DNA from 3 places in the Mesorhizobium onobrychidis genome. Region 2 is predicted to be linked to each of the others. Evidence: predicted binding sites of a transcription regulator. Region 2 holds the regulator's gene; each other region holds the start of a gene.
The links. Region 2 encodes PhoB, which activates phosphate uptake and scavenging genes when phosphate is short. Its sites were predicted from a motif close to TGTCATNNANCTGTCAT; they were not measured.
Positions count from the first base shown of each region.

Region 1: ugpB (sn-glycerol-3-phosphate ABC transporter substrate-binding protein UgpB) is a predicted target of PhoB. The motif match lies at 2,473-2,489, and genes of this name have one in related genera.
Region 3: olsB (l-ornithine N(alpha)-acyltransferase) is a predicted target of PhoB. The motif match lies at 3,877-3,893, and genes of this name have one in related genera.

Region 1 covers NZ_CP062229.1:1,526,603-1,534,155, forward strand. Annotated here, with positions in the region: gene argH (argininosuccinate lyase) at 216-1,616, opposite strand; gene tlpA (thiol:disulfide interchange protein TlpA) at 1,652-2,338, shown strand; gene ugpB (sn-glycerol-3-phosphate ABC transporter substrate-binding protein UgpB) at 2,552-3,862, shown strand; gene ugpA (sn-glycerol-3-phosphate ABC transporter permease UgpA) at 3,942-4,826, shown strand; gene ugpE (sn-glycerol-3-phosphate ABC transporter permease UgpE) at 4,835-5,683, shown strand; gene IHQ72_RS07545 (sn-glycerol-3-phosphate import ATP-binding protein UgpC) at 5,691-6,758, shown strand; gene IHQ72_RS07550 (ABC transporter ATP-binding protein) at 6,807-7,553, opposite strand, start outside.
Region 2 covers NZ_CP062229.1:1,373,913-1,381,465, reverse strand. Annotated here, with positions in the region: gene xylF (D-xylose ABC transporter substrate-binding protein) at 1-335, opposite strand, end outside; gene IHQ72_RS06725 (ROK family protein) at 604-1,851, shown strand; gene phoB (phosphate regulon transcriptional regulator PhoB) at 2,059-2,748, opposite strand; gene phoU (phosphate signaling complex protein PhoU) at 2,765-3,472, opposite strand; gene pstB (phosphate ABC transporter ATP-binding protein PstB) at 3,511-4,326, opposite strand; gene pstA (phosphate ABC transporter permease PstA) at 4,339-5,952, opposite strand; gene pstC (phosphate ABC transporter permease subunit PstC) at 5,945-7,333, opposite strand; gene IHQ72_RS06695 (PstS family phosphate ABC transporter substrate-binding protein) at 7,454-7,553, opposite strand, start outside.
Region 3 covers NZ_CP062229.1:1,925,023-1,932,575, forward strand. Annotated here, with positions in the region: gene grpE (nucleotide exchange factor GrpE) at 1-527, shown strand, start outside; gene IHQ72_RS09455 (cupin domain-containing protein) at 661-1,440, opposite strand; gene IHQ72_RS09460 (TetR/AcrR family transcriptional regulator) at 1,493-2,083, opposite strand; gene IHQ72_RS09465 (trimeric intracellular cation channel family protein) at 2,219-2,851, shown strand; gene olsB (l-ornithine N(alpha)-acyltransferase) at 2,938-3,813, opposite strand; gene IHQ72_RS09475 (hybrid sensor histidine kinase/response regulator) at 3,990-6,278, opposite strand; gene acuI (acrylyl-CoA reductase (NADPH)) at 6,390-7,379, opposite strand; gene lspA (signal peptidase II) at 7,432-7,553, opposite strand, start outside.

The DNA.
Region 1 (7,553 bases), 150 kb from region 2:
CGAAACTTTTGCCCGCCGCTTTTAGCCGAGTTTTTCTGGCATTGCACCTAGTGTGGTGGATTTGAAGTTCCTGGCATTGATGGCATTCGCGTTGAGGAACTTCAAATCCAAAACCACACTAGAATTCATTAATTAATTCGTGCGGCTTTTGAATCCGAAATTCGCTCGCCGCGCTGCTCCAACGTGATGCGAATTTCGGATTCGCCGCACGAGCATCACGCCTTGGCGATGTGCTTTTTCCAGTATCGGATCTGCTTCCTCACTTCCGACGGCGCGGTGCCGCCGAAGCTCGTGCGGCTCTTCACCGAGTTCTGCACGGCAAGCACGGAAAACACGTCCGCCGTGATCCCTGCGTGAATGGACCGCAAGTCTTCCAGCGGCAGCCTGTCGAGCCCGATCTTCCTCTCTTCCGCCAGCGCTACCGCGCGGCCGGTGACGTGATGCGCCTCGCGGAACGGCAGGCCGAGGGTGCGCACCAGCCAGTCGGCGAGATCGGTCGCGGTCGCATAGCCTGACCCGGCGGCCTTCTTCATGGCGGCGGCGTTCACCGTCATGTCGCGCACCATGCCGGTCATCGCCGCCAGCATCAGGTCAAGCGTCTCGGCGGCGTCGAACACGGATTCCTTGTCCTCCTGCATGTCCTTGCCGTAGGTCAGCGGCATGCCCTTCATGACAGTCAGCAGGCCGACCAGATGGCCAGTGACGCGGCCAGTCTTGCCGCGCACCAGTTCGGCGGCGTCGGGGTTCTTTTTCTGCGGCATGATCGAGGAGCCGGTAGAGAATGAGTCCGACAGCCTGACGAAGCCGAATTGCGGCGTCGACCAGATGATGATCTCTTCGGCCAGCCGCGACAGATGCGTCGCGCAGATTGCCGCCAGCCCCAGAAACTCGAGCGCGAAATCGCGGTCCGAAACGCTGTCCAGGGAATTGCGCATCGGCTCGCGGAAGCCGAGCGCCTTGGCCGTCTGGTGCCGGTCGATCGGAAAGCTGGTGCCGGCAAGGGCGGCCGCACCGAGCGGGCTTTCGTCCATCCGTTCGATGGCGTCGCGAACACGAGACAGATCGCGCGAAAACATCTCGACATAGGCCATGCAGTGATGGCCGAAGGTCACCGGCTGCGCCGCCTGCATATGGGTGAAGCCAGGCATCACAGTTGCCGCATGCTCCGCGGCCCGTTCCAGGAACGCCGTGATCAGGCCCTTCAGCGCCTCGGCGACGCGAAAGCACTCGTCCTTGACCCACAGTCTGAGATCGACCGCCACCTGGTCGTTGCGCGAACGGGCGGTGTGCAGGCGGCCGGCGGCTGGCCCGATCAGCTCGGCAAGGCGAGCCTCGACATTCATGTGGATGTCTTCCAGCCTGGTCGAGAACTCGAACGTGCCGGCTTCGATCTCTGCCAGGATCGTGTTCAGCCCGTGAGCGATTTTTTCTTGATCGGCCGCCGAAATAATGCCCGTTTGCGCCAGCATCTCGCTATGGGCGATCGAGCCTCTGATATCCTGCGCATAGAGCTTGCGGTCGAACGAGATCGACGCGTTGATGGCTTCCATGATCGCGGCCGGACCCGAGGCAAAACGTCCGCCCCACATCTGGTTGCTGGCCTTCTTGTCGCTCATCGCTATAACCCGTGCTCCGGAGCAGTTTTTAAAAAATGGCAGACGGCAATCGATTTTTTCCGGCCCCGCGCCTCATCCTCGCCGCTTTGGTGGCGGGCGTGCTGGCCGGCGCGGTCGCGGTATATGTCAGCGAGAGCGGTTCTGGCAACAACGCGCCCGCTCAAGTCGCCGTTGACGACAGCAAGGACGATGTCGCCTGCGCCGCCAAGGCTGACCGCGCCAAGACGGTCGCGGCGGCTGCCACCGGCCAGGTTGCCGCACTCTTGCCGGCCGATCCGCCGCAATCGCTGAAAAGCCTTGCCTTCAACGACCCTGGCGGCAAGCCGATGACGCTCGCCGACCGTGCCGGCAAGATGCTGCTGCTCAATCTGTGGGCGACATGGTGCGCGCCGTGCCGCGCCGAAATGCCGGCGCTCGACGCGCTGCAGAAAGAAATGGGCAGCGACGCCTTCGAGGTCGTCGCGGTCAATGTCGATGCCGGCGACGACACCAAGCCGAAGAAGTTCCTCGAGGAAATCGGCGTCGAGGCGCTCGGCTATTACCGTGATTCGACGATGGCGCTGTTCAACGATCTCAAGACGCGCGGCCTGGCGCTCGGCCTGCCGGTCACCATGCTGATCGACGGTGAAGGCTGCCTGATCGCTCACATGAACGGCCCGGCCGAATGGTCCGGACCGGATGCCAAGCGGCTGGTCGAGACGGCGCTCGGCAAGTCGGACTAGGCGCCGGCAATCGCGCCGATCTCCGTCACTTGTTCGAACCGTAAGCCGGCTTGGCAAATTCCTTTCCATCGGCTCTCATCCGGAAGCGTGCACAACTTTGAGCCGAGATCGAGTTCATCGATCCGCAACAAAACCGTTGTCCAATTGTCACGAGCGGCACATATTGCCTTTGCGAGAGTGCCCTTTCGCCAATGACAAAACGGGAGATGAAACATGAAGTTCTTCGGCTTCGCGGCCGGTGTCGCCGCCACCATGACCCTGCTTTCCACCACCTCCGCTTTCGCCGTCACGCAGATCAGCTGGTGGCACGCCATGACCGGCGCCAACGCCGAGGTCGTCGACAAGATCTCCAAGGATTTCAACGCCAGTCAGAGCGACTATGAGCTGGTTCCGGTGTTCAAAGGCACCTATCCCGAGACGCTGAATGCCGGCATCGCCGCCTTCCGCGCCGGCCAGGCGCCCGATATCCTCCAGGTGTTCGATGTCGGTACCGGCGTGATGATGGCGGCCGAGGGTGCGATCAAGCCTGTGGCCGAGGTGATGACCGGCGCCGGGATGACCTTCGACAAGAGCCAGTATCTGCCCGGCATCGTCGGCTATTATTCGAAGCCGGACGGCACCATGCTGTCCTTCCCCTACAACTCCTCCTCGCCGATCCTTTACTACAACAAGGACATCTTCCAGAAGGCGGGCCTCGACGTGAACAACCCGCCCAAGACCTGGAACGAGGTGTGGGAAGCTGCCAAGAAGATCAAGGCGAGCGGCGCCGCCTCATGCGGCTACACCTCGACCTGGCTGACCTGGATCCATCTGGAGAATTTCGCGGCGTGGAATGATGTGTCCTGGGCCACCCAGCAGAACGGTCTGGCCGGCGGTGATGTCGAACTCAAGATCAACGCGCCGATCTTCGTCAACCACTTCCAGGCGCTCGCAGACCTCGCCAAGGACGGCACCTTCAAATATGGCGGGCGCACCTCCGAAGCCAAGCAGATATTCCTCGCCGGCGAATGCGGCATCTTCACCGAATCGTCGGGCGGCCTCGGCGACATCGTCAAGTCCGGCATGAATTATGGCATCGGCCAGCTTCCCTACGATAGCGACGCCAAGGGCGCGCCGCAGAACACCACGCCGGGCGGTGCAAGCCTGTGGGTGTTCGGCAACAAGTCGGACGAGCAATATAAGGGCGTCGCGGCCTTCTTTTCCTACCTGTCCAAGACCGATGTGCAGGAATATCTGCATCAGAAGTCGGGATACCTGCCGGTGACGCTCGCTGCGTACGACGCGACCAAGAAATCAGGCTTCTATGACAAGAACCCCGGCCGCGAGACACCCATCCTGCAGATGACGGGCAAGGCGCCCACCGACAACTCGAAGGGCGTGCGCCTGCCGAACCTGCCGCAGGTGCGCGATATCCAGAACGAGGAGTTCGAAAAGATGCTGGCCGGCCAGCAAACCGCTCAGCAGGCGCTCGACAATGCGGTCACGCGCGGCAACGCCGCCATCAAGGAAGCGCTAGAGAACTGACGAGACTATCTCGGTTAGTCGATGAATATCGCCCACGCGAGCTCGCGTGGGCGGCCCCTGGATAGCGAGGGAAATCAGCCTGTCTCCACGCATCGTCTTTCCCAACAAGATCCTGCCTTACCTGCTGGTGGCGCCACAACTCGCCATAACGCTGGTTTTCTTCTACTGGCCAGCCGGCCAGGCGCTTTACCAGTCGATGCTCAGGCAGGACCCGTTCGGGCTGAGGACCAAGTTCGTCTGGTTCGCCAATTTCCGCAAGGTGCTGGCCGATCCGGCCTACCTCAACTCGATCAAGGTCACGGTGGTGTTTTCGCTTGCGACCGCGATCGTTGCCATGGGTGCGGCCCTCTTGCTTGCGGTCATGGCCGAGAAGGCACTGCGCGGCAAAGGCCTCTACCGCACACTGTTGATATGGCCTTATGCCGTGGCGCCGGCGATTGCCGGGATGCTGTGGCTTTTTCTGTTCAATCCTTCGATCGGCTCGTTGGCCTATTTGCTGCGAAGCCTCGGCATCGCCTGGGATCCGCTGCTCAATGGCACCCACGCCATGATCCTGCTGGTGTCGGCGGCTGCCTGGAAGCAGATCAGCTACAATTTCCTGTTCTTCGTCGCCGGCCTGCAGGCGGTGCCGAAAACGCTGATCGAGGCGGCGGCCATGGATGGTGCCGGCGAGACCAAGCGCTTCTGGACCATCGTCTTCCCGCTGCTTGCGCCGACGACCTTTTTCCTGCTGGTCGTCAACACCGTCTATGCCCTGTTCGACACGTTCGGCATCGTCCATGCCGTCACCGGCGGCGGCCCGGGCAAGACGACCGAGACGCTGGTCTACAAGGTCTACAATGACGGCTTCGTCAATCTGATCCTGGGCGACTCGGCGGCGCAGTCGGTCATCCTGATGGCCATCGTCATTGCGCTCACCGCCATCCAGTTCCGCTACGTGGAACGCAAAGTCCATTACGGTTGAGGGCAGCGATGATCGGCCAGTCCCCGCTCCGCACCTTCATCGCCCATGCCGTGCTCATCCTTGGCATATTGATCGTGGCTTTTCCGATCTACTACACTTTCGTTGCCTCGACACACACGCTGCAAACGATCCTCAGGCCGCCGCTGCCGCTCTTGCCCGGCGGCCAGCTATGGAACAATTACAGCGAGGCGCTGTTCGGCGGCATTGGCCGCATCGGCGGTATCAGCGTCGGCCGACTGCTCCTCAACACCACGGTCATGGCGCTCGGCGTTGCGGTGGGAAAGATCTTCATCTCGATCCTGTCGGCGTATGCGATCGTGTTCTTCCGCTTTCCCCTGCGCATGACATTCTTCTGGTTGATCTTCATCACCTTGATGCTCCCCGTGGAGGTGCGCATCCTGCCGACCTATAAGGTGATGGTCGATCTCGGCATGATCGACACCTATGCCGGCCTGATCATCCCGCTGATCGCCTCGGCCACCGCGACGCTGCTGTTCCGCCAGTTCTTCATGACCATACCGGGCGAATTGGTCGAGGCGGCGCGTGTCGACGGTGCCGGGCCATGGCGCTTCTTCTTCGATATCCTCTTGCCGCTGTCGCGCACCAACATCGCGGCGCTGTTCGTGATCCTCTTCATCTATGGCTGGACGCAGTATCTTTGGCCGCTGCTCGTCACCAACAGCAACGATATGAACACCATCGTCATCGCGCTGAGAAAGATGGTTTCCTTCGCCGATGCCGACACCGAATGGCACCTGGTCATGGTCACAGCGATGCTGGCCATCGTGCCGCCGATCCTGGTTGTCGTGCTGATGCAACGCTGGTTCGTGCGCGGCCTGGTCGAATCCGAAAAGTGAGAAGCCGATGGCGACCGTCGATCTGAAGGACGTGAAGAAGGTCTATCCCAGCGGGGTCGAAGCCGTGAAAGGCGTCTCCATCGCCATTCCCGACAAGGAGCTTTGCGTGCTGGTCGGTCCATCCGGCTGCGGCAAGTCCACCCTGCTGAGGATGATCGCCGGGTTGGAGACCATTTCTGCCGGTACAGTCGCCATCGACGGCAAGGTGGTCAACGCCATTGGCCCGACCGAGCGCGACATCGCCATGGTGTTCCAGAACTACGCGCTCTACCCGCATATGAAGGTCTATGACAACATGGCCTATGGCCTGCGCAATCGCGGCACGCCGAACGACGAGATCGACAGCAGGGTGCGTTCGACCGCCAAGGTGCTGGAGCTTTCGGCGCTGCTCGACCGGCGACCGCGCGAGCTTTCCGGCGGCCAGCGCCAGCGCGTCGCCATGGGCCGCGCCATCGTGCGCAATCCAAAAGTCTTCCTGTTCGACGAGCCGCTCAGTAATCTCGATGCCAAATTGCGCGGCCAGATGCGGGTCGAGATCAAGAATTTGCAGCGCGCGCTCGGCGTCACCTCGGTCTATGTCACCCACGATCAGCTCGAGGCGATGACGCTGGCCGACATCCTTGTTGTCATGAACGCCGGACTGGTCGAGCAAACGGGCGCGCCGCTCGACGTCTACGAAAAGCCGGCCTCGATCTTCGTCGCTTCCTTCATCGGCGCGCCGCCGATGAATCTTCTGGCGCTAACCGGAAGTTCCTCAGGCCCGGTACTGGCTGACGGCACGGCGATCGACTTCGCGGCTCGCGAAACACCAGCCGTGACACTGGGTTTTCGCCCTGAAGATGCCGACGTCACCTTCAATGCGGAGGCGCTGCCCGGTGCGCTCGTCCTGCCGGCGACAGTCGAGGCAGTCGAACCGGTCGGTGCCGAAAGCTTTCTTCACTGCGCCGCAGGCGGTAGCCGTATCGTCGTGCGCGTCTCAGGGCGCGCCGCCGCAAAGCCTGGTGATCAGTTGCGTGTCGTGGCCAAAGCCGAAAAGCTGCATTGGTTCGATCAGACCGGAAAACGGGTCGATTGAAGTCGCCCTGTCGTCCCGACCAGCGAACCGCGAGAGGCGCAAGAGCGTTCAGGCAAACACATGCGCCTTGCCCGACACCGTCAGCCGGACGATCTCGCCAACCACCGGCGTGTCCATGCCCGGCTTGCGCAGGATCAACGGCGTGTTGCCGATCGCGGCCGCGTCCGGCGGATCGGGACTGTTCAACAGCCGCACCGCGATGGTGCACATCGAGCCGGCGAATTCGGATTCCGTCACTTCGCCGAACAGCATGTCCGGCGTGCCCGACATGCCCTCGCGCGACGTCCGTTTCAGCAGCACCTGTTCCGGCCGCAGCATGATGCGGACGATATCGCGCCGCTCGGTGCTGTCGACCGCGATGCGGCCGAGCGGCGAGCTGGCGAAGCCGTCCGCGATCTTGGCCGGCAGGATGATGGCATCGCCGAGGAATTCGGCGACCATCCTGTCCTTCGGCTTGAGATAGAGTTCGTGCGGCGTGCCGACCTGCGAGAATTTGCCGTCGCGCATCACCGCGACCTGGCTGGCAAAGGACAGCGCCTCGGCCTGGTCGTGGGTGACCAGGATCGTGGTGATGCCGGCGGTCTCCAGAAGCTCGGCCACCGCCTTGCGCATCGAGGCGCGCAGACCGGTGTCGAGCGCCGAGAACGGTTCGTCGAGCAGCATCAGCCGCGGCTTCATGGCCATGGCGCGGGCCAGCGCCACACGCTGCTGCTGGCCGCCGGAGAGTTCGTGCGGCCGCCGTTTCAGGATCGCCTTGTCGAGCCCGACGATATAGGCGAGCTCGGTGATGCGCTC
Region 2 (7,553 bases):
CCGACGACCGGAATGCCTTCGTCCAGCGCTTTCTGCACCGCCGGCCCAATGGCCGAGGCATCCTGCGCAAGGATGATCAGCGCGTTGGCGCCCTGCGAGATCAGGCTCTCGACATCGGTCAGCTGCTTGCCGGGATTGGACTGTGCATCGGCGGAAATATACTTGTCGCCGGCGGCCTCGATCGCCGTCCTCATGGCGGCTTCGTCGGTCTTCCAACGCTCTTCCTGGAAGTTCGACCACGAAACGCCAATGACCTTGTCCTTGGCCTGCGCGGCCGATGCGAGCGTCAGCGACATGGCTACCCCCGCCAGAATGGCGGCTGCGAATCTCTTCATGATTTTCCTCCCTGCGCCGCGTACGGCGCGCCCACACTGGCCCGAAGGCCGGCACAAGAGGCCCTATTTTTTCGAGCCCCGAAAAAATACTGGTCCAACGCCGAAGCGCTGTCAACATCAATTCTGATGGATTTTGATGCTCCTGCCGAATTTTTTCGAGCCTCGGAATAAACAATGACAGGGCCTTCTGCTTCTGCCAGTATTTGTCTGATATTACCGACGGCTTCCGATTCATGAGCGGCCGCGGCAATAGGGAGGAAGCAAAAGAATGTCGGTTGGAATTCGTCATGACGATTTGCGCCGGCGCAACCGGGCGATGGTGATTTCGGCCATACGGCGCGCAGGCCAGCCGTCGCGGACCGAGATCGCCGCGACCACCGGCCTCAGCCATTCGACCATATCGGCGATCTCTTCCGACCTGATCCAAGAAGGCATCCTAACCGAGAGCAAGGCCAGCGAGACCACTTCGCTGAAACGCGGCCGGCCGCAGGTCGGGCTCAGCCTCAATCCGGAAGCCGCTGCGGTGTTGGCCGTCGTGTTGTCGCTGAATTTCCTGTCGGTCGCCGTCATCGATTATGCCGGACAGGTGGTCGCCGAGGAACAGCGCCGGCTGGACACGCTGACCATGTCGCGCGACGAGCTGATCGACGAATGTGTCGCCATTGTCCGGCGCCGGCTCGAAGACCCCGACCTCGATGTCCAAAGCGTCGCCCGCATCGCGCTGGCGATCCAGGGGATCACCGATTCCCATGCGCGCGCCATGTTGTGGTCGCCGATCACGCCGCAGACGAACATCGCCTTCGCCGACATTCTGGAACGCGAGTTCGGCATTCCGGCCATCATGGAGAACGACTGCAACATGATGGCCGTGGCGCTGCGCTGGCGCGACCCGGATCGTTACCGCGACGATTTCATCGCCATCCTGCTCTCGCACGGCATCGGTATGGGGCTGGTGCTGAAAGGCGAACTGTTCACCGGCACCCATTCCTCGGGCGGCGAATTCGGCCACATGATCCATCGGCCGGGCGGCGCGCTCTGTCGCTGCGGGCGGCGCGGCTGCGTCGAGGCCTATGCCGGCAACTATGCTATCTGGCGCAACGCAAGGCAATTGAGCGAGAACGCCGAGCCGGTCGCCGACGTCAGCGACGCCGAGATGCGGGCACTGGCGGCCCGGGCGCGCGAGACGGACGGACCGGAACGCGAAGCCTACCGCAAGGCCGGCGAAGCGCTCGGCTTCGGGCTCGGCAGCCTGTTCGCGCTGATCGATCCGGCGCCGGTCGCCATGGTCGGCGCCAGCGCTGCCGCCTTCGACCTGATCGAGCCGGCCCTGCGCGAGGCCATAGCCCAGACCGCCGGCGGCCAGCATTCGGGTTCGATTTCCTTCGACACCGAGCCAAACGAGCTGCCGCTGATCCGCGAAGGCTGCGCGATGCGGGCGCTGAGCTTCGTCGACCAGGAGATTTTCGCGCCGGGCGCGCAAGGAAGGTCCGGCACGATCAGGAAGGACGTGGCCTGAGTCCGAAAGGCAAGGAACAAAGGCGGATTGCGACTTGGGGATGTCTTGAGATTCAGGTCAGTCCGCGCCGGGCTCGAAGACGGGCGCGAAGCGACCGGACTGGGCGGGTTCCGAAAACCGGAACGGAGCGTACTTTGGGTACGTGAGTACCGGAAGCGCAGGAAATCGCCATTCGCAGGCCGGCATCACCCGAATATCAGCACATCCCTAGTCTTCCCTGATCGCATAGCCCGCGCCGCGGATGGTGCGGATGACATCGGGCATGCGACCATTGTTGACCGCCTTGCGCAACCGTCCGACATGGACGTCCACCGTGCGCTCGTCGATGTAGATCGTCTCGCCCCAGACATTGTCGAGCAACTGGCTGCGCGAGAAGACCCGACCCGGGTGCCGCATCATGAATTCGAGCAGCCGGAATTCGGTCGGCCCGAGCCGGATCTCGCTCTTCTTGCGATAGACCCTGTGCGATTCGCGATCGAGCACGATGTCGCCGACCTTAAGCACGCTGGACAGCACTTCGGGCTTGGCGCGGCGCAGCAGCGCCTTGACCCTGGCCATGAATTCCGGCGTCGAGAACGGCTTGACCAGATAGTCGTCGGCTCCGGTGGAAAGGCCGCGCACCCGGTCGCTCTCCTCACCGCGCGCGGTAAGCATGATGATCGGCAGCCGCTCAGTTTCGGGACGCACCCGAAGGCGCCTGCAAAGTTCGATGCCGGAAACCGCCGGCACCATCCAGTCGAGCACCAGGAGATCGGGCACGTTTTCCTGCAGCCGGATTTCGGCCTCGTCGCCGCGCGTCACCACCTCGACCTGATAACCTTCGGATTCCAGATTGTAACGGAGGAGGACGCCCAGCGGCTCTTCATCCTCCACCACCATGATGCGCGGCGCGATCATCGGCCGGTCACTCCTGTCATGTCGCCGGCGCCGACATCGTCGTTTCGTCTAGCTTCGGGCGATCCGCCGGCAATTGCTGCCCGGTCACGACAAAGTAGGCGTTTTCGGCGATGTTGGTGACATGATCGCCGATACGCTCGAGATTCTTGGCGCAGAACAGAAGATGCGTGCAGGCGGTGATGTTGCGCGGATCCTCCATCATGTAGGTCAGGAGTTCGCGAAAAACCGCCGTGTATTTCACGTCGATCTTCTGGTCGTCGGCGCGCAGTTCTTTCAACGCGCCGGCATTACGCGACACATAGTGCTCGACCACGCCGCGAAGCTGCACAAGAACGAGATCCGCCATCGCGTCGATACCGTGCGAGAGATTACGCGGCGTGGCGCTCTGCCCGACTGCGCTGACCCGCTTGGCTATGTTCTTGGCCAGGTCGCCGATGCGCTCGAGATCGCCGGCCATGCGGATTGCGCCAACCACTGCGCGCAGATCTTGCGCCATCGGCTGCCGCTTGGCGATCAGCGTGATCGCACTATCGTCGAGTTCGCGCTGCCGGGCATCCATGATGGCGTCGTCCGAGACGACGCGCTGCGCCATCGCATTGTCTGATGCAAGCAACGCGCGGATCGAGGCTGCGACCATCGCGGCGGCGAGCTCGTCCATATCGCGGATCAGCCTGTCGATGTGCTCCAGTTCCTCGTCGAAAGACGCGACGGTGTGTTCACCCATGATACTGTCCTCGTGTTCGAAATTCGCCGCCGGACCGCTCAGCCGAACCGGCCGGTGATGTAGTCCTGGGTGCGCTTGTCGTCGGGGTTGGTGAACATCTTGTCGGTCGCGCCCTCCTCGACCAGATAGCCGAGATGGAACATCGCCGTGCGTTGCGACACGCGCGCTGCCTGCTGCATCGAATGAGTGACGATGACGATCGTGTAGTTCTGGCGCAGTTCGTCAATCAGTTCCTCGACGCGGGCGGTGGCGATCGGATCGAGCGCCGAACAGGGCTCGTCCATCAGGATCACTTCCGGCGACACGGCGATGGCGCGCGCGATGCACAGGCGCTGCTGCTGTCCGCCGGAGAGACCGGTGCCCGACTCGAGCAGGCGATCCTTGACCTCGTTGAACAGACCGGCGTTCTTCAGGCTCGATTCAACGATGCCGTCCAACTCGGCCTTGCTCCTGGCGAGGCCGTGAATGCGCGGACCGTAAGCGACGTTTTCATAGATCGACTTGGGAAACGGGTTCGGCTTCTGGAATACCATGCCGACGCGAGCTCGCAGCTCGACGACATCGATTTTCGGGTCGTAGACATCCTCGCCGTCGAGTGTGATCTTGCCGCTCACTCGCGCGATATCGATGGTGTCGTTCATTCGGTTCAGGCAACGCAGGAAGGTCGACTTGCCACAGCCCGATGGGCCGATCAACGCCGTCACCTGGTTCTCGCGGACATCGAGATCCACGTCGAACAGAGCTCGCTTCTCGCCGTAATGAACAGAGACCTTGTCGCCCTTCATCTTGATCGAAGGGGCGTTGGTTCCGCTACTCAGTTTCTGTTCGACGCCGGCTTCCGTCATGATGTTCATATCCTCTACTCCTTACCAGCGCCGCTCGAAGCGCCTGCGCAGTATCACCGCGATGGCATTCATGATGACCAAAAACAGCAGCAAAATCAAAATCGCCGCCGAAGTCTTCTGCTGGAACCCGGCTTCCGGGAAATCGGCCCACATGAATATCTGCACCGGCAGGATCGTCGCGGGATCGGTGAAGCCGCCGGGAATGTCGACGATGAAGGCGACCATGCCGATCATCAGCAGCGGCGCGGTTTCACCCAGCGCATGCGCCATTCCGAGGATGGTGCCGGTCATGATACCCGGCATCGCCAGCGGCAGGACGTGATGGAATACGGTCTGGACCTTGGACGCTCCGATGCCAAGCGCCGCCTCCCGGATCGACGGTGGCACGGCGCGCAACGAAGCGCGCGAGGCGATAATGATGATCGGCAGGGTCATCAGCGCCAGCACCATGCCGCCGACCACCGGGGCTGAGCGCGGCATGCCGAAGAAATTCAGGAATACGGCAAGTCCAAGCAGGCCGAAGACGATCGAAGGCACCGCCGCCAGATTGTTGATATTCACTTCGATGATCGTCGTCAGCCGGTTCTTGGGGGCAAATTCCTCAAGATAGATCGCCGCCGAAACGCCGATCGGGAAGGCGATGGCGAGCGTAACGATCATGGTCAGGAACGATCCGACGACCGCGCCCCAGACACCGGCCAGTTCCGGCTCGCGGCTTGCGCCGGTGAAGAAGAAGATCGAGTTGAACCGGCTTTCGATCAGGCCGGCGCTCTTCAGCGTGTCGAGCCAGACGATCATCTTGTCGGAAATCTTTCGCGATGCTTCCGGCGTGTCGATGACGCGCAGGAATGCCTGGCCGCTCGCTGCGGGCGCCGTGCTGTCCAGCGCCTCGATCACCGTGCCCTTTGCGACCGCCGTCCCGTTGGCCCCAGGCGACAGCGCGGTCAGCTTGACCGTACCGCCATTGAACGCGACCAGCAGCGACGATGCGCCGCTCGTCAGCGTGAGCATACCGTTTTCGCCCTCGGTCGCACCATGGCCACGCGCCAGCGTCAGCATGGCGTCGTCGCCGAAGGTAAGATCGATGTCGCCGCTGGTTTCCGAAGGCGTGACGCTTGTCGAAATCGCTTCGTCCGAACCGACGTCGGCAAGCAACCCCTTGAGATAAAGGTCGGCAAAATCGTCAAGTGGAACCGCATAGTCCACCGTTCCTCCGAGCATCCCCGGATCAGCCGCAATATCTTTGCGCAGGAAGACGCCTGTGCCGGTGGAAATCAGTCCGCGCAGCAGGCGCTTGTCCTGACGGCTCGTCACATCAGGAAATTTTGCCGTAAGCGCTTCCTGAGCGATGGCGTCGTAGTTGGCGGCGTCGAGTTTCGCCGGGTCGACCTTGGCCGCCGAAAGATCGATCGGCAGCGTCAGATAGTTCTGCCGCAGCGCCGGGATCGCCTGCGTGACGATCGTCGACAGGAGCAGCACAAGGAATAAGCCGGCCAACGCGACGGCTGCGGCGCCTAGCCATTTGAACCATGTTTCCGTGCGGTAACGACCCTTCAGCCGCACCTTCGCGGCATCGTCGGTATGAATGCTGACCGGCCGTCCGCCGGCGCCGAATGACGCGATCGCATCAGTCATATTGCTCTCGGTATTTCTGGACGACGCGCAAAGCGACGATGTTGAGGGTAAGCGTGATGCAGAACAGCACCAGGCCGAGTGCGAAGGCTGCAAGCGTCTTGGCGCTATCGAACTCCTGATCGCCCACAAGCAGCGTCACGATCTGCACGGTCACTGTCGTGACCGCTTCGAGCGGGTTGGCCGTGAGGTTTGCCGCCAGCCCCGCCGCCATGACCACGATCATTGTTTCGCCGATTGCGCGGCTGACGGCGAGCAGCATCGCCGAAACGATGCCCGGAAGGGCAGCAGGAAGCACCACCTTGCGGATGGTTTCCGACTTGGTCGCGCCGAGGCCGGCGGAACCGTCTCGCAGGGATTGCGGAACGGCATTGATCACATCATCGGAAAGCGAGGAAACGAAGGGAATGATCATGATACCCATGACCACGCCTGCGGCGAGCGCGGATTCGGACGCGACGCTGAGGCCCAGGCTTTCGCCCATACCGCGGAAGTAGGGCGCAACCGTCAGCGCGGCGAAGAAGCCGTAGACGACGGTCGGAATGCCGGCGAGGATTTCCAGTACCGGCTTTGCCACCGCGCGGACGCTTTTGGAGGCGTAATCCGAAAGGTAGATCGCAGCCATCAGCCCGATAGGTGCGGCCACCAGCATAGCGATGAAGGTGATGAGCAACGTGCCGGCAAAGAGCGGCACCGCGCCAAAAATGTCCTGGTTGACCGCCCCGGCTTCCGTCCCCGCACCGGTGAAGGCGCTCTGCGGCGACCAGTGCGTGCCGAACAGGAACTTATAGAACGGCACCTGTTGGAAGAACCGCAGGGATTCGAAGATAAGCGACAGGACGATACCGATCGTCGTCAGGATTGCGACCACCGAACAGGCGATCAAGAATGCGCGAAGAACGCGCTCGACCACGTGGCGCGCCCGGTAGGCTCGGGCGATGCGCGAATAGGCCCAGTAAAATCCGGACGCGGAAAGCACGAGCGCGACGGCCCAGATGATCCAGGTGCTGGTCGTATGGATCGATTTGTAGACGGCCGCGGCTGCCTCTTTCGTCGGATCGGCGAAGCCGACAAGCCCGCCAAAGGCCATCGCGCGAGCGTCACGGATGAAAGCTTCGACCTGCGGAACGCCCATTCCCGACAACTCGGAGGCGAAGCGGTCGGCAATGATCGACGATTCAATTCCCGGCGTCACCAGCGACCACAACACGATCGCAAGCAGCGCGGGACCGGCAGCAAAAAGCGTCAGAAACATGCCATGTTGGCCAGGCAGCGAATGCAATCGCGCGACGTCGCCATTGACACTGGCAATTGCGCGTGTCCGGCCGATCCAATAGGCCGCAGCGGCCAGAACTAACAGTAGAACAACGAGATAACCGACCATTCAGGACGTCCCCTCGACCGCCGGTCATTCACCGGCTCAAAGCACGGGACCTTTGGTCCCGCGCTTTGGGCTTTTAGAGCATGAGGGGTCAGAGCGGATATACGCCCGGACCCCGAAACATCAAGAGCCCATGCCCTTCAGGGCCTTGGCGTTTTCGGCCCACTTGGCGCGCTCGGCGTCCGGAAGCGGGATCAGGCCCTTGTCGGCCAGATAACCATCA
Region 3 (7,553 bases), 550 kb from region 2:
GGCTGTTGAAGGAAAACGAAGAGCTGAAGGACCGCGCACTCCGTGTCGCGGCCGAGATGGAGAATCTGCGCCGCCGTACCGCCCGTGACGTGCACGACGCGCGTGCCTATGCGGTTGCCAATTTCGCCCGTGACATGCTGTCGGTGTCGGACAATCTGCGCCGCGCGCTGGATGCGATTCCGGCTGAGGCCAAGGCGTCGGGCGATGCCGGCTTCAAGGCGCTGATCGAGGGTGTCGAGCTCACCGAGCGCGCCATGCTATCGGCGCTCGAGCGGCACGGGGTGAAGAAGCTCGAGCCGGAAGGCGAGAAATTCGACCCGAATTTCCACCAGGCGATGTTCGAGGTGCCTAATCCGGGGGTGCCGGCAAATACGGTGGTCCAGGTCGTGCAGCCGGGCTATTCGATCGGCGAGCGGGTGCTGCGGCCGGCCATGGTCGGTGTTGCCAAAGGCGGTCCCAAGCATGTGGCTGGTGAAGCGCCGGTCGAGCCAGGGCCGGTGAATGAGCAAGCTGAGAAGGATGCGTGAACGGGGAATAGTGCGCCATTCGGTAGCAAGGGGCCACCAAAGGCTTAAGGCATGATCGTCCCCGAAACCTGTCCGGCGTCAGGGACGATCAACAGTCCGCCGCCACTTTTGCCGTGCAACGCTTGCCACGCCTTCAGCCAAGCAGTTCACACCCATAGCGCCTGACCACATCGGGAAATGTCTCCATGTCCGGCATTCCTACGCGGGCCGGAGGGATGCGCCAGTCATCGGCAGGCACACTGGTCGCCCTCACAAGCTCCTCGAAACCAGCGGGCGTGAAGAGGAACAGCATCCGTGCCGGCCCATGCTTGACCATATAGCGGTGCGGCACATCGCGTGGCGCAAAGAGAAACGAACCGGGCCTAGCCATGATCTTGCTGCCCCCGATCTCGAACTCGATCTCACCTTCCATCACCTGGAATGACTCGTCCTCGCGATGGTGGACATGCAGCGGCGCCTCGCCTTCGTTCTCGAGCACTTCGACCAGCGTGAACTGGCCCGCCGTCTGGGTTGCTGTCGCCTTGATCACCGCCAGCGAACCAAGCCACCAGCGCGCCTCTCCTTCCAAGGCGTGACTGCAAAAGGCGTGGGGGATCCTCCTGCCAGCTTCGCCGCCAGCCACGGCCGCCACAGAATGGTAGCCGACCTTGATCGAGGCGGAATTCACCATCGAGCAATAGTTTTTGATGCCGGGCAGGGTGGACCAGACCTCGCCAGCCGCCTTGCCGCTGTCCATGTCCGCCCATTCGAACATCTCCGTCCAGCCTCCCTCGGATTTGAGGAGGCGACGATTGATGAAACCCTTGAGCTTCCGCACCTCGTCATTCACTTCATCCCTGGTCTGCAGGAACATCTGCTCGGTGAATCCGGGCTTCAATGCAAATTCGGTGACTTCAACGACATTCGTGTTCATGACTTCCTCCTTCGCTATCTGGCCTTTGTGTCGCCCCCCGCATTCTGTTCGTTCAAGACGTGCTCGTTCGGCCTTTGCCCTTGAGCCAGCAGAGCGCCATTCCCGTTGCCGTTTCGGCGGCTAGATCCACCGTCGTGCCGCGTATCCGCATGGCGTTGAACGTCGGAAAGTCGAACAGGAAGCTGATTGCCTGAACGACGTCATCGCCGGGATCGACCTTCGCCAGCGCCTCTCGCACGAATCCGGCCACCATGTTCCGAAGGTATTCTTCCCATTCCCGCATGGCCGGAAGCTCGCGCTCGCGCAGGTCGCTTTCGAGATGCCGTCCGCCACGGTGGTAGAAGGCGAACAGCTCGTTGGCGACTCGGCGCAACCGTTCTTTAGGGTCCGTCGCCCCGCCGATTATCTCCGTCATCGATTCGGGCGACGGAGGACGCAGACGCTCCATCAGCACTTCGCCGCACGCCGGCACCAGGTCATTCAGGGTAGGAAAATGCTTGTAGACGGTGCCAACGGCGACATCGGCTTCCGTTGCGATGTCCTTCCAGGTCGTGCCGAAGATGCCGTTCTGGGTGTGCAGCTTGATTGTGGCGTCGAGAATGCGCTGCCTCGTCTTGGCGAAGGCGGCATTCCGGGATCTCATGCTGTAGCGGCGAGGGGACATAGACGTCCACACAAATAATTGAATGAACTATTCAATCATTTAATTCGTTTTGAGTCAATCCGGTTTCGCGGGAGCCACTCGCTATTCCCCACTCACTATTTCATTATTCGCCCCATGAACCCGATTGAGCTTCTCGACTATGCCGGTGTCGCCGTCTTCGCGGCGACCGGTGCGCTGGCCGCCTCGCGCAAGCAGCTCGACATTATCGGTTACCTGTTCTTGGCCAGCGTCGCCGGCATCGGTGGCGGCACGTTTCGCGACGTCATCCTCAACGTGCCGGTGTTCTGGGTCGGAAACCGCGACTATGTGCTGATCTGCGCGGCGGTGGCGGTCTTGGTCTTCTTCAGCGCACACCGTGTGGAATCCCGCTACAAATTGCTGCTCTGGCTCGACGCCATCGGCCTTGCCGCCTTTTCGGTGATGGGCGCGGCCAAGGGGCTGGCGATCACCGGCTCGCCGGCGGTTTCGATCGTTACCGGCATGCTCACCGCCACCCTTGGCGGCATTCTTCGCGATCTGTTGACCGGGGAGCCTTCAGTGCTGTTGAGACCGGAGATCTACGTTACCGCAGCACTTGCGGGCGCCGCTCTCTACACGCTTGGCGATTTCGCCGGGCTGCCCCCGCTCGCCTCGGGCCTGGCAGGCTTCATGGCTGCTTTCTGCGTGCGTGGCGGCGCGCTCAAATTCGGCTGGGCCTTTCCGTCCTACAAGAGCAGGCCTGGTCGGCGACCGGAAGATATTCCATGAAATGAGAGCGAGTAGCGAATAGGGATGACAATCTGCAGCGAATTGGCGGAACTCCCGCTACTCCCTATTCGCTACTCACTGGAGTCTCACGCGGCGAAACGCTGGGTTTCCCCGCCATAATAATTGACGTAGCGGGCGCCGATCTCCTGGACCGGCATCACCACAAACACGTCGACCGTCGAGAATTCGCGGTCGATGACGCAGCCGTCGCCGATGCGCGCGCCGACGCGCAGATAGCCCTTGACCAGCGGCGGCATTGCCGCGATCGCGGCCTTGGCATTGACCGCCTCGATCGGCATCAAATCCATGGAACAGTAGCGCCCGGCGACCGCACGCACGTCCCAGGCCGAATTCGTCCGGCAGTGATGGGCGAGATAGGTCAGCGCTTCGGCGTGCGCCGCCGGCACGGTGCCGTGGAACGAAGCGCAACCGGTCATCACGCCGATCCCGTAATGGTTGATATAGGCCCAAATACCTTGCCAGAGCGCCTCGATGGTGCGCTTCGAGCGGTATTCCGGCAAGACGCAGGAGCGGCCGAGCTCGAGGAAACGCTGGCCGGGGTGGCGGGCGATAAGATTGGTCAGTTCGAACTCGCCCTCGGAATAGAAGCCGCCGGCCGCTGCCGCGATTTCCTGCCGCAGCAGGCGGTAGGTACCGACAATGCGGCGATGCTCGGGACCGGACAGCGAGGTGTCGAAGACGAGCAAATGATCACAAAGCGGATCGAAATGGTCGGCGTCGCGGCGGTCCTGCACCTGGAACAGGTTCTTCCTGGCACCAAGCTCGTCATAGAACACCCGGTAGCGCACTTCCTGCGCGGCGGCGATCTCGGCCTCGTTGCGGGCGAGCCGCACTTCGAGGTTGCCGATTCGGCCGAGCGCTTCGCCTTTTATGACGGCATCGACGTTTCGCCCGGTGAGTAAAGCACCACTGGCGTTCGGCCGAGCGTCACGTTCCGGCATAACTGTATGCACGAGTGATTCTCCTTCGAGCCATCCCTCTTGGCACGGGGATACGGTGTAGGTGCAACAGGATTGTGACAGTACCGTGATACGGTGCTACGGGCAATACTTCGTCGGCTGGGTAATCCTTCAACCGGCTATGTTACGCAAGGAAGCCAGGAAGGACAGCCGGCGGATCAGGCGGCCACCTGGCCCTCGATCGCATGGACAAGCGCGTCGGGGTCGAGCGGCTTGGTGACGAAGCCGCTGGCGCCATGGGCAAGCACCGCGTGGCGCGTCGTTTCCTGGCTGTCCGCCGAAAGCACCATGATTGGAACCGGCGGCACGGCGGTTTCCTCCTCGTGCCGGCGGATGGCGGCGATGGCGTCCAGCCCGTCCATGACAGGCATGTGCAGGTCCATCAGCACCACGTCGAAGCGGTGCTTGTGACCGGTCCCAGTGACGGCCTCGACGGCGGCCTTGCCGTTGCCGACCACTTTCACGCGATGCCCGGCCTTCAGCAGAGTGGCACGGGCAAGCATGGCGTTGATGTCGTTATCCTCGGCGATCAGCACGGACAGCCCCTGCCTGCGGCCGCCAATGGCACGGACGGATGGTGCGCCGGGCTTTTCCGGCTGTGGCTGGGTGAGGGCGGGCACGCTGCTGGTCAAAAGCACGCGCAGCAACGTCTCGCCGCGCACCGGCCTTGCCAGGAAGGTGGCGTAGCCGCTGGCGCGGAACTCGCCCAGCATCCCGCGGTCGGTGGGCGCGATCAGCGTGATCGCCTCGCAGGCGGCAAAGCCGCTCTGGCGAAGGCGTTTGAGCAACCTGCCGTCGCCCTCCTCCATGGCCGCATCGACCAGAAGCACGTCGCAGCCTTCTGCGAAGGACGCTGCCTGGGCGGCGGTCGCGGCCAGATCGACCATGCCGCCATTGGCACGGATGGTGCGGGCGATGGCGTCGGCCTCGATGGCGTTCTTCGACAGGATCAACGCGCGCCGTCCTGACAGCGCATTCAGCCGGGTCTGCGGCGGCTCGGTGGCCGATATTGCAGGGATTTCGAAGACGAACTCGGAGCCTTGGCCGAGCCGGCTCGATACCGAAATCGTGCCGCCCATGGCGATCACCAGGCGCCTGGAGATGGCAAGACCGAGCCCGGCGCCGCCATGCGCGCGGGTCGACGTGCCATCAGCCTGTTCGAATTCCTCGAAGATGCGCTCCATGTCGTCCTCGTGCAGGCCGGGACCGGTGTCGGCGACGGTGAAGCATATGCGGTCGGTGGTTTCGGTGCGGGTACGAGCGATGCTCACCAAAACGCCGCCGCTGTCGGTGAACTTGATCGCGTTGCCGATCAGGTTGAGCAGCACCTGCCTGACCCTTCCCGGATCGGCGGTGATCATCTGCGGCACGTCGGGTTCGACATGGGCGCCAAGGCCGATATTCTTGGCGAAGGCGCGCGCAGCCAAGAGTTCGACGACGTTGTCGGCGATCTCGCGCACCGACATTGGCTGCGGTTCGGGATCGAAGCGGCCGGCCTCGATCTTGGAATAGTCGAGCAGATCCTCGATCAGCGCCAGCAGTGCGCTGGCCGAGGTCGAGACGGCGCCGACATAGGTCCGTTGTTCGGGCGAGAGATTGGTGTCCGCCAGCAGCCTGGCCATGCCCATGATGCCGTTCATCGGCGTGCGGATCTCGTGGCTGACAGTGGCGAGGAAGCGCGATTTGGCCTGGCTTGTATATTCGGCTCGCTCACGGGCGGTGATCAGCGACGATTCGGCGTGCTTGCGGGCGGTGATGTCGCGGGCGATGGCGCGATGCGAGGCGCCGCCGTTCTCCTTATCGCGCACGGACAGTTCGATCCATGAGAACCAGCGCGGGCCAGCCGGCGTGCGAATGGCGACGTCGGTGGAGCTCAGGCATTCGTGGTCGGAAAAAGCGGCATCGGGAACGATGCCGACGTCGATGCCGAGTTCGGCAAGGGTCCTGCCGGCAAGGTCGCGCTGATCGGCTCCGACAAGATCGGCGAAAACCTTGTTGGCATAGACGATGTGGCCGTCACGGTCGCGGTGGACGACGAGATCGCCAAGCGCGTCGATCAGCCCGCGAAAGCGTTCCTCGCTCTCCTGCATCTCCCACATGCGGTCGGCCAGGGTCTCGACCTCGGCGCGGCTGCGAGCTGCGGTCTCGCCAAGGAGGGCAACCGTACGACGCTCCTTGCGCCTGGCACGCAGATGCACGGCGAGACCGGCCATGCCAGTCGCCAAAAGGCCGAAAGTGATGAGGATCGGCGCTCCGGTCAGATGCGACAGACCTGCCAGCACGACTATGGCGACGAGCGTCAGGAACGGCAGGCCTTCGCGATTGGCGGCGGGCAGTTCGGGCGCCAGTGGCGGCGCTGCGATATGCTGCCGTCTTGGCGACTCCGGGCCGATCTCGTCGACGCTTTCGGCGCTCTCCGTTTCTCTGATGCCGGATTCCGTGACCATGCGGAAACCCTTGCCAGACAGAGATTATGGAAAATTGCGGCAGATCGTTCGAATTTTATCGGTCGCGCGGTTTTTTGCCTTCCTTTCGCGCAAAACGGCAGACGACAGAACTCACATATCCACCACCACGCGGCCACGGATCTTGCCCTCGACGATGTCGTGCGCGGCGTCGATGATGCCGTCAAAGCCAATGGTCGTGGATAGGCTGGCGAGCTTCTGGAGATCGAGGTCCGTGCCGATGCGGCGCCACGCCTCCAGACGGACCGCTTTTGGCGCCATCACCGAATCGATGCCGAGCAGACAAACGCCGCGCAAGATGAACGGGGCGACGCTCGCCGGCAGATCCATGCCGCCTGCCAGGCCGCAGGCGGCGACGGCGCCGCCATAGGAGGTCATCGAAAGGACGTTGGCCAGCGTGTGACTGCCGACCGCATCGACGCCGCCGGTCCAGCGTTCCTTGGCGAGCGGCTTTGCAGGCTGGGCAAGCTCGTCGCGCGAGATCACTTCCGCAGCACCCAGGTCGATCAGATAGGGGCTTTCAGCGCTGCGGCCGGTCGAGGCGATGACATGATAGCCGAGGCTGGACAGGATCGAGACCGCGACCGAGCCGACGCCGCCGGCCGCGCCCGTCACCACCACCGGGCCGCGATCGGGGACGATGCCGTGCCGTTCCAGCGCGATGACGCAAAGCATGGCGGTGTAGCCGGCGGTGCCGATCGCCATGGCATCATGCGGGCTCATCCCCTGAGGCAGCGGCACCAGCCAGTCGCCGTTGACACGGGCACGCTCGGCATAGGCGCCAAAATGCGTCTCGCCGACGCCCCAGCCGTTCAATATGACCTTGTCCCCCTTGCGCCAGTCGGCATGGGAAGACGAGACGACAGTGCCGGCGAAGTCAATGCCCGGCACCAATGGCCAGCGGCGGATAACCGGCGCCTTGCCTGATATGGCGAGGCCGTCCTTGTAGTTCACCGTCGTCGCCTCGACAGCGACGGTGACATCGCCTTCCATCAGGTCGGTCTCGGTGAGGTCGGTCACCGCGACCGACTGCTTCTTCTCGGCATCGCGCGAAACGAGAATGGCTTTGAAGGTTTCGGGCATGTCTTCTCCTCGGGCTTTTCGAATGGCCACTGTATGGCGGCAGAGGGCCAGGTCAATCGCTTGAGGGTTTGGCCTCGCGCCGCCAACCGATGAGTTCGTCGAAGACGACCACCACCGCGCCGATCGCGATGAAGGCGTCGGCGAGGTTGAAGATGGCAAACGACCATACCGGGG